One region of the Staphylococcus sp. MSU001 genome, then DNA from elsewhere that is predicted to be linked to it. Evidence: predicted binding sites of a transcription regulator. Region 1 holds the regulator's gene; each other region holds the start of a gene.
The links. The regulator LexA, encoded in region 1, represses DNA repair genes until DNA is damaged. The targets are predictions, from matches to a motif close to CGAACATATGTTCG.
Positions count from the first base shown of each region.

Region 2: a site for LexA is predicted at 1,441-1,454, ahead of uvrB (excinuclease ABC subunit UvrB). Genes of this name have one in related genera too.
Region 3: a site for LexA is predicted at 762-775, ahead of ACVBFA_RS04725 (YolD-like family protein). Genes of this name have one in related genera too.
Region 4: a site for LexA is predicted at 1,182-1,195, ahead of recA (recombinase RecA). Genes of this name have one in related genera too.

Region 1 is NZ_JBRIKK010000001.1:276,101-278,303, reverse strand. Features, by position in the region: gene ACVBFA_RS01200 (CAP domain-containing protein) at 1-801, shown strand, start outside; gene lexA (transcriptional repressor LexA) at 1,152-1,772, opposite strand; gene sosA (DNA damage-induced cell division inhibitor SosA) at 1,916-2,149, shown strand.
Region 2 is NZ_JBRIKK010000006.1:103,734-105,936, reverse strand. Features, by position in the region: gene uvrB (excinuclease ABC subunit UvrB) at 1-1,327, opposite strand, end outside; gene ACVBFA_RS04320 (CsbA family protein) at 1,886-2,119, opposite strand; gene ACVBFA_RS04315 (YfbR-like 5'-deoxynucleotidase) at 2,125-2,203, opposite strand, start outside.
Region 3 is NZ_JBRIKK010000007.1:65,048-67,250, forward strand. Features, by position in the region: gene blaZ (penicillin-hydrolyzing class A beta-lactamase BlaZ) at 1-485, shown strand, start outside; gene ACVBFA_RS04725 (YolD-like family protein) at 799-1,209, shown strand; gene ACVBFA_RS04730 (hypothetical protein) at 1,252-2,203, opposite strand, start outside.
Region 4 is NZ_JBRIKK010000009.1:63,501-65,703, reverse strand. Features, by position in the region: gene recA (recombinase RecA) at 53-1,096, opposite strand; gene ACVBFA_RS05825 (CinA family nicotinamide mononucleotide deamidase-related protein) at 1,267-2,203, opposite strand, start outside.

The sequences.
Region 1 (2,203 bases):
GATGTTGAAGCACAGTTGGGACGGCATAAGCGTATGACTTCGAGTGTGTATGGCACAAATTGGTACACATATTATTCAAATGATTATAATCAATTTTTGATGGTGAGTTATATTAACAATCATGTTAATGCATTGTATACAAATCAAAATCTTATTTCATCTAAATCTCAAATTAAGTATGATACTCCTAAAGATGTTGTTAGGGAAAGATATGGGTCCCCGATTCAAGTTATAAAAAAAGGAAAAGTTGGTTTTGATGTAAAAAGTAATGAGTATGATGTTTTCCATAAAGACCATATTTATACCACAGTATTTTATGATAAACACAGAGATAATGGTGTGAAGTCATTATTACAAGTGAGTGAGAAAATGGAAAATCGTTTAAGATATCAATATGGTAGACCATCTAAATTACTTGCAAAGAGTTTTGAGTTGCAAAATTTTGACATTGTTAATGCTGAAAGAAAACAGCATGGCTTAAAAACATTAGATTATTCCAAGGATGTTTCTCATACTGCGCGTAAGCATAGTATTGACATGGTTAAGCATAATTACTTTGACCATGTAAATGAAAAGAAACTTTCTCCTTTTGATAGATTAAAAAAAGATGGAATCGAATTTAAAGCTGCTGGAGAAAATTTAGCATACGGACAATTGAATAGTATCTATGCACATGAAGGTTTGATGAATTCATTGGGGCATAGAAAGAATATTTTAAACACTCATTTTGATTACTTGGGCGTAGGTGTATATTTCAATGATCGAAGACAACCCTTTTGGACTGAAAATTATACAAGTTAAATGTTTATATATATGACTTATGGGTATAAGTAGTCCGTAAGGATGTAGATAAATATGAAGCAAAAAAGTAAAAAGCAAACTGATATACTTGAAAAAGTGAAAGAAATATTAGATAAGAACAAAAAAACAAAATCGGTTGGTCAGAAGTTGTATTGAATTTTTCTCTCACAACAGGTGTAGTTCAGAGTAAAAAATTTGATAAAAGCGTTATCTTAACACTAACACTGGCATCGAGATTAATATATTAAATACCCTAGGACATTAGTTGCTGTCCTAGGGTATTGTTTTTAAACCATATAAAAAATATAAGGAGGCCTACACTTAAAAATAAGAAATTGATTATAAATTTATTACATTTCTCTATATAATCCTATTACTTTACCTATTACAATGACATTATCTAAGTAAATAGGCTCCATAGTACTATTTTCAGGTTGTAGTCTATAACGATTTTTTTCTTTATAGAAGCGTTTAACAGTAGCTTCTTCATCTTCAGTCATAGCTACTATAATATCACCATTTTCAGCAATAGTTTGACTTCGTACAATTACTTTGTCGCCATCTAATATTCCAGCTTCAATCATACTTTCCCCAACTACATTTAAAATAAATATATCGCTGTTATGTGTTGAAGTTAAGTGCTCTGGTAGTGGAAAATATTCTTCTATATTTTCTACAGCGGTAATTGGAACGCCGGCCGTAACTTTACCGATAACCGGAACATGAATTGTTTCCTCTACATTTACCTCATCTAATTGTTCGCTAACTATCTCGATAGCTCTAGGTTTAGTAGGATCTCTTTTTATATATCCTTTTTCTTCTAATCTAGATAAATGTCCATGTACTGTAGAACTTGAAGCTAAACCGACAGCTTCGCCAATTTCTCGAACACTTGGTGGATAACCTTTTGTTTGAACAATTTTCTTAATATAATCATATATTTCACTTTGTCGCTTAGTGAGTTCTCTCATAAATAGGCACTCCTTATTATTGTTTGAGATAATTATATCATTAATTATCTTTTCTAACAAACATTTGTTCGCAATGTTGTTGACACAGAACTTATGTTCTGATAAATTACTTATACAAACAAATGTTCTAGGAGTGAGATTGGATGATTTTAAAATACAAATATAAATTTTTAACATATATGGCAATAGTAATAGTGTCTTGTATTGTTTTTTTAACTTTCTTTTTAAGTGTTAACCAAGGTGCTCAATCAGAACAAACGTACGAAATGACTGACCACAAGATTCATCAACATAATCAAAAAGGAACTACTCAAAACTATAAAGACAAACAAAATAGCGAACAGAATGATCAGTCTGTGTTCGCATTAGTCAATTAATTTTCATATTATCTACTGTAAAATGAGCGTAACAATTTGGTTATGCTTATTTTT
Region 2 (2,203 bases), on a different contig from region 1:
GATCTTGGATTTCACTTAAAAGATCATCGATTTGATTCTCAGTTGGACGCACATCAATTTTAGGATCAAGTAAACCAGTAGGTCGTATAATTTGTTCAACCATTTCATCTGTATGTTCTAACTCATATGGGCCTGGTGTAGCTGAAACATAAACAAGTTGTTTTGTTTTTTCTTCAAATTCTTCAAATTTTAATGGTCGGTTATCCAACGCACTTGGCAAACGAAATCCATGGTCTATTAATACTTGTTTACGAGCTCTATCCCCATTGTACATACCACGAATTTGAGGTAACGTAACGTGTGACTCATCAATCATGACAAGCCAATCGTCTCCAAAATAATCAAGCAATGTATATGGTGTTGAACCTAATGGTCTTAAAGTTAAGTGAACGGAATAGTTTTCAATACCTGAACAAAAGCCCATTTCTCTCATCATTTCTAAATCATAGTTAGTACGTTGTTCTAACCTTTGTGCTTCTAATAATTTGTTCTCATCCCGTAATTCTTTTAGTCTCTCTTCTAATTCTTTTTCGATTCTTTCAATAGCTACTTTCATTTTCTCTTCACGAGTAACGAAGTGCGAAGCTGGGAAAATTGTAAAATGCTCACGTTCTCGAATTACTTCACCAGTTAAATAGTTAACCTCTCTGATACGATCAATTTCATCTCCAAAAAATTCTACGCGGATACACATTTCTTCTCTAGAAGCTGGGAATATTTCAACAACATCCCCACGCACTCTAAATGTACCACGTTGAAAATCTATGTCATTACGTGAGTATTGTACATCAACTAACTTTCTCAACAATTCGCTTCGTTCCATCTCCATACCAACACGTACACTAACAACCAAATTTTTATATTCTTCCGGATTACCTAAACCATAAATACAACTAACACTTGCGATAATAATGACATCATCACGTTCAAATAAAGAACTTGTAGCAGAATGTCGTAGTTGGTCAATTTCATCGTTAATGGAGGCGTCTTTTTCAATAAAGGTATCTGTTGAAGGCACGTATGCTTCAGGTTGATAGTAGTCGTAATAACTAACGAAATATTCAACTCTATTTTCTGGGAAAAATTCTTTAAATTCACTATATAGTTGACCTGCCAGTGTCTTGTTATGTGCAATAATAAGTGTAGGTTTACCAACCTCTTTAATTACGTTACTCATAGTAAAAGTTTTACCTGTCCCAGTTGCACCTAATAAGGTTTGATGACGTTTCCCTTCATTTACGCCATCCACAATTTTTTGTATCGCTTGTGGCTGATCACCTTGTGGCTCAAATTCAGACTTTAACTTAAATGGAACATGTTCTACCATTCCAAAATACGCCTCCTATTATTGTTATCATTTATAAAGATTTTACACATCTCGTATCAATTACTTTTTCATGAATATTATTTTCTATTTTAACAAATTCTACAAGAACAATACAAACATTTGTTCGCTTGAGAAGTTTAACATTTTTAATGCTTATTCTAAAACAAGAGCTCTAAGATGATTTCTTATGTAAGAAATTGTCTTAGAGCTTTATTTAATCAGTAATGTATGCTGTGCGATGTTTTTTCTTAAAAGTACAATCAGATACATATTATATACACACTGTACTTTAAAATCTTTCGCTTTTATATTCACAATGTATCAATTATTATGTTCTAGCCATTAAAATATTTACTAATTAATATTTAGTTATTAATGTTTACACCATGGATTACTTAATATTCAAAATAATATAAACATTAATTTAAAGTAAAAAATGAACAATAAATAATAATCCAACAATTTTTAAATTAAATCATAATCACTATAATTACAGTTTAAAGTAATAATAAATCAAAAAAACAAATACTTCAAAATTTTTGTTTGCATAAACACATCTTAAGAATCATTTTGGTTCTTATGAAATTCAAGTTGATCAATTATTAAATAACCAGCTAATAAACTTGTCACATCTATAAAAATAATCCATTCGTTGTGAAAGAATCCTTTATAAACTGATGCACCTATTATTATCAATGTGACTAATGTACCAATCCATTTACTTCTAGTCACCACACTAAACAGCACAACTAATATACAAGGAAAAAAGGCCGCACAAACATACCAAATCATTATCGTCACCCATTTCTTCTGCTTAGAATTGACATTGTTGTTTCACGTAATTCAGTTCGAGGAATAAAGTTTTCTGTGAGCATT
Region 3 (2,203 bases), on a different contig from region 1:
GTGATAATACAGCAAACAATAAAATTATAAACGAAATCGGTGGAATCAAAAAAATTAAAAAACGTTTAAAAAAATTGGGAGATAAAGTAACAAATCCAGTTAGATATGAAATAGAATTAAATTACTATTCACCAAAGAGCAAAAAAGATACTTCAACGCCTGCTGCTTTCGGCAAGACTTTAAATAAACTTATCGCAAATGGAAAATTAAGCAAAAAAAATAAAAATTTCTTACTTGATTTAATGTTAAATAATAAAAACGGAGACACTTTAATTAAAGATGGTGTTCCAAAAGACTATAAGGTTGCTGATAAAAGTGGTCAAGCAATAACATATGCTTCTAGAAATGATGTAGCTTTTATTTATCCTAAGAACCAATCTGAACCTATTATTTTAGTCATTTTTACGAATAAAGACAATAAAAGTGATAAACCTAATGATAAATTGATAAGTGAAACCGCCAAGAATGTAATAAACAAATTTTAATAGTCTAAATGTACTACAAAAACTGATATAATTCTATCTTTCATAAAACTTCATAATATCGAAGAACATATATATTATTTATAATTATATATGTTCTATTTTTTTATGTTCACATTTTTTAAAAGAGAAAATACTATTAACATACCAAACATCATAATTCCAGTTACTATAATTATAAATGCTCGATAATTTTACTCAACTTTTCCATATAGAAAATAACTTATTTTAAATTAATTAATTAATCACATTAAAAAATTATATAATCCTTGCCAAAAAGGAACATACGTTCTACAATGATGATGAGGTGGTAAACATGATTCCAAATCCTAATGCGCCAGATGAATATAAATATGAAACTGATTATAGAAAAATACCAAGAAAATATTTAAACCCTAAAATCCCTCAAGGGCGTGGAAAAATCAAATGGCAAGCTTTTGCGACTCTCCCGCAACAGTTTGAAATTTTAGAACAAATTATAAAGGATCAAAATAAAATAGAAAAACCATTGCTAACACATGATTCATTAGATAATTTAGATCAGATTTTTCAAATAAAAATTCAAAATGATGAGTTATGTACAATCTCATATTGGGAAGACGGTAACATTTCAAAATATACAGGAAAAATTTTAAAAAAGGATGAAATTAGTAATACATTTTCCTTTTCTGATACTAACAATAATATATATAATTTAAATAATGCTAACGTTTGTAGTATCACTTAACACTATTTAAACTTTTAAAAAGTTTAAATAGTGTTCTTATAATTACCTTTTTCGAAATACTTCTAGCAAAATCATTATAAGTATCATACTGATATTAAATATATTATTTTTATCACTGAAAAAAATTTCTACTACTTGGAAAATTGATAAAAGACTTATTATTAACAAAAGTTTATTTAATTTTTCGCTTCTTTCTTCTTCCTTATATGACTGCTCCAATTCAATTAGTGATAATTCTTCTTTGTTTAATTCTTCAATATATTGTGGAGATTTAAAATCATTATTATTCTTTAGATACAAATATAAATATAAACTAGGTAAAAGCTCTGTTCTATAAATAATTGCAATAGATCTCTTGAAATTTAGTATCCATTGTCTAAAATATAGGGCTTCTTTTTTTCCATTTAAATTATATTGTTGATACCCATACAATTGTAATTCATTTAACATAGTTTCTAAGAAAAAGAAATTAGCAGAACTATTGAAATAAAGTGCCATTTGAGAACATTTTTCTAAAACATCTCCTTCTTGCTCATCCATCCAAACTACAAAAACAGATGCTTTATTCAAGAAGTTTATATAATTATCGCTATAACCATCTTGCCTAAAATGTTTACTTTTTCCTTCAAATGAAAAAATAGGCGCATTTACTAACCACTCTTGAATCTTCACGTCCTCATAGAAAGGATCATCAGTAAATTCATTTTCATTAGCTAAATAATAAACTTCAAAACCCATATTTTTAGATACTTTATATTCAAAAATATCCTTACTATTAATTTTTATAATTCTATTAATTTGTCTAGAAACATCTCTAATATTTTTACAATGTCTATTACCATACAATTGATACTGTCTTTGTCTATTATTTTTTTCTTGATTAATTAGAGGATATATCTTATCTTTTACACATGAGAAAGTACTATACAAGTCGCTTCCAAAGTTTATACTCTCTAAGTCTTCAATGATTTCTATAACAAATGTACCATTGTTA
Region 4 (2,203 bases), on a different contig from region 1:
TACAAAAAAAGATGGCTAATTGAGCCATCCTTTTACTTAATCAACTAAAAAACTATTCATCAAATAAAGTTTTTGGTGAATCGTCTTCATTTTCATCCACATCACCATCGAAAATACCTAACTTTTCACGTAACTTACGGTCAATTTCTTCTTTGATTTGTGGATTTTCCTTAAGATAATTTTTGACGTTTTCTTTACCTTGCCCCATTCTATCTCCATTATAAGAATACCAGGCACCTGATTTATCAACGATATCGTTCTCTACACCTAAATCAATGAGCTCTCCTTCCTTAGAGATACCTTGACCATACATAATATCTACTTCTGCAACTCTAAATGGAGGTGCAACTTTATTTTTCACAACTTTTATTTTGGTTCTGTTACCTACAATGTCTTGACCTTGTTTTAACTGCTCTGCTCTTCTTACCTCTAAACGTACAGAACTATAGAATTTTAGGGCTCTACCACCGGGCGTTGTTTCAGGATTCCCGAACATCACGCCAACCTTTTCACGAATTTGGTTAATAAATATAGCTGTAGTATTAGATTTAGAAATAGCCCCTGATAACTTTCTTAATGCTTGAGACATTAATCTTGCTTGTAAACCAACATGAGTATCTCCCATTTCACCTTCAATTTCAGCTTTAGGTGTTAAGGCTGCTACTGAATCGACAACAACAATGTCCACAGCACCACTACGAACAAAAGCTTCGGCGATTTCAAGACCTTGTTCACCATGATCTGGTTGAGATAAGTATAAATTATCAATATCTACACCTAATGCTTGTGCATATACTGGATCGAGAGCGTGTTCGGCATCGATAAATGCTGCTACACCACCGTTTTTTTGTACTTCAGCTATAGCATGTAAAGCTACTGTCGTCTTACCCGAACTTTCAGGTCCATATATTTCGATAATTCTTCCTTTAGGATAACCTCCAACCCCTAATGCATTATCAACTGTGACAGAACCACTTGAAGTACTTGATACTCTGCGACCTTTATTATCGCCTAACTTCATAACGGCACCTTTACCAAAAGATTTTTCCATATTTTTAATAACTGTATCTAAAGCTTTTTGACGTTCATTATCCAAAACGAGACCTCCTACTACAGAAAGTTATCTGTATAATATCTTATACTTACTATACAAGTATTTTAAGCAAAACACAAGTCTTTTGCGAATATTTGTTCGCGTTTATTGTGTTCTAGCTTATACAAAAACGAACAAACGTACTTATATTTCTTACAAAAATTTAAAATATATTATTTATTAAACCAATTTAATAATCTAATCATCGCATAATTTTGACTTCTGCTTCTCAATAAATTACGACTTTGAGACATCTTAAATGTTTCGATATCGAAATTATTTCCATCATAAATCCCTAAATATACAATATTATCTTTATTTAAAAGTACAATACCCAAATCTGTTTGGTACAAATCTCTGACATATTGAGCAGCATTGAATAAAACGGTATTAAACTCACAAGTTATATCAATAAATTGGTTAGAATGTGGTAGCATACCTTTAACTAGATTTTTACTGTCAGCATTTTTTAATCGAGTAAACAAAGCTCCATTAGTTACACCGTCATAAATAGCAAAATTCTGTTTTGCACTATTTATAACCGATTCTTCAATGCTAACTTCGTCTGAACCAAAATAATAAGTACCAATCCTATTTAAAATTTCATCTCGAATAGGCTTAATAAGCAGTTGACATCGTTCCTTACTTTCGGCATTGGCTGTTAATCTAACATATACTTCATGCGTACCTGCAAGAGGTGCGATTGTCGGATTAGTTTGCTCATCTATAAGGTCAATTAATAGTGTTTCTAATTTCGACTCTCCTATACCAGCAAATCTAAGTAATTCAGAAAAAATAACTTCATCTTTATCCATAAGATAAGGTAATAATTCATTTTTCGCCATAGGTTGCATTTCTTTCGGTGGACCTGGTAGTAGAATTATTTTTTGTTTACCTAATTCTACAAGCATACCAGGAGCCATACCATTTTTATTTGGTAAAACTATGGCATCTTCAATCACTAATGCTTGTTGCTTATTATTAGAGGTCATATCTTGACCTTGTTCTTTAAAATAGTTTTTGATAAAGTTTAACGATGCTTCATCCGTCACTAGATTTTTTCCTAATACTTTAGCTACAGTATGTTTAGTTAAATCATCTTTTGTTGGC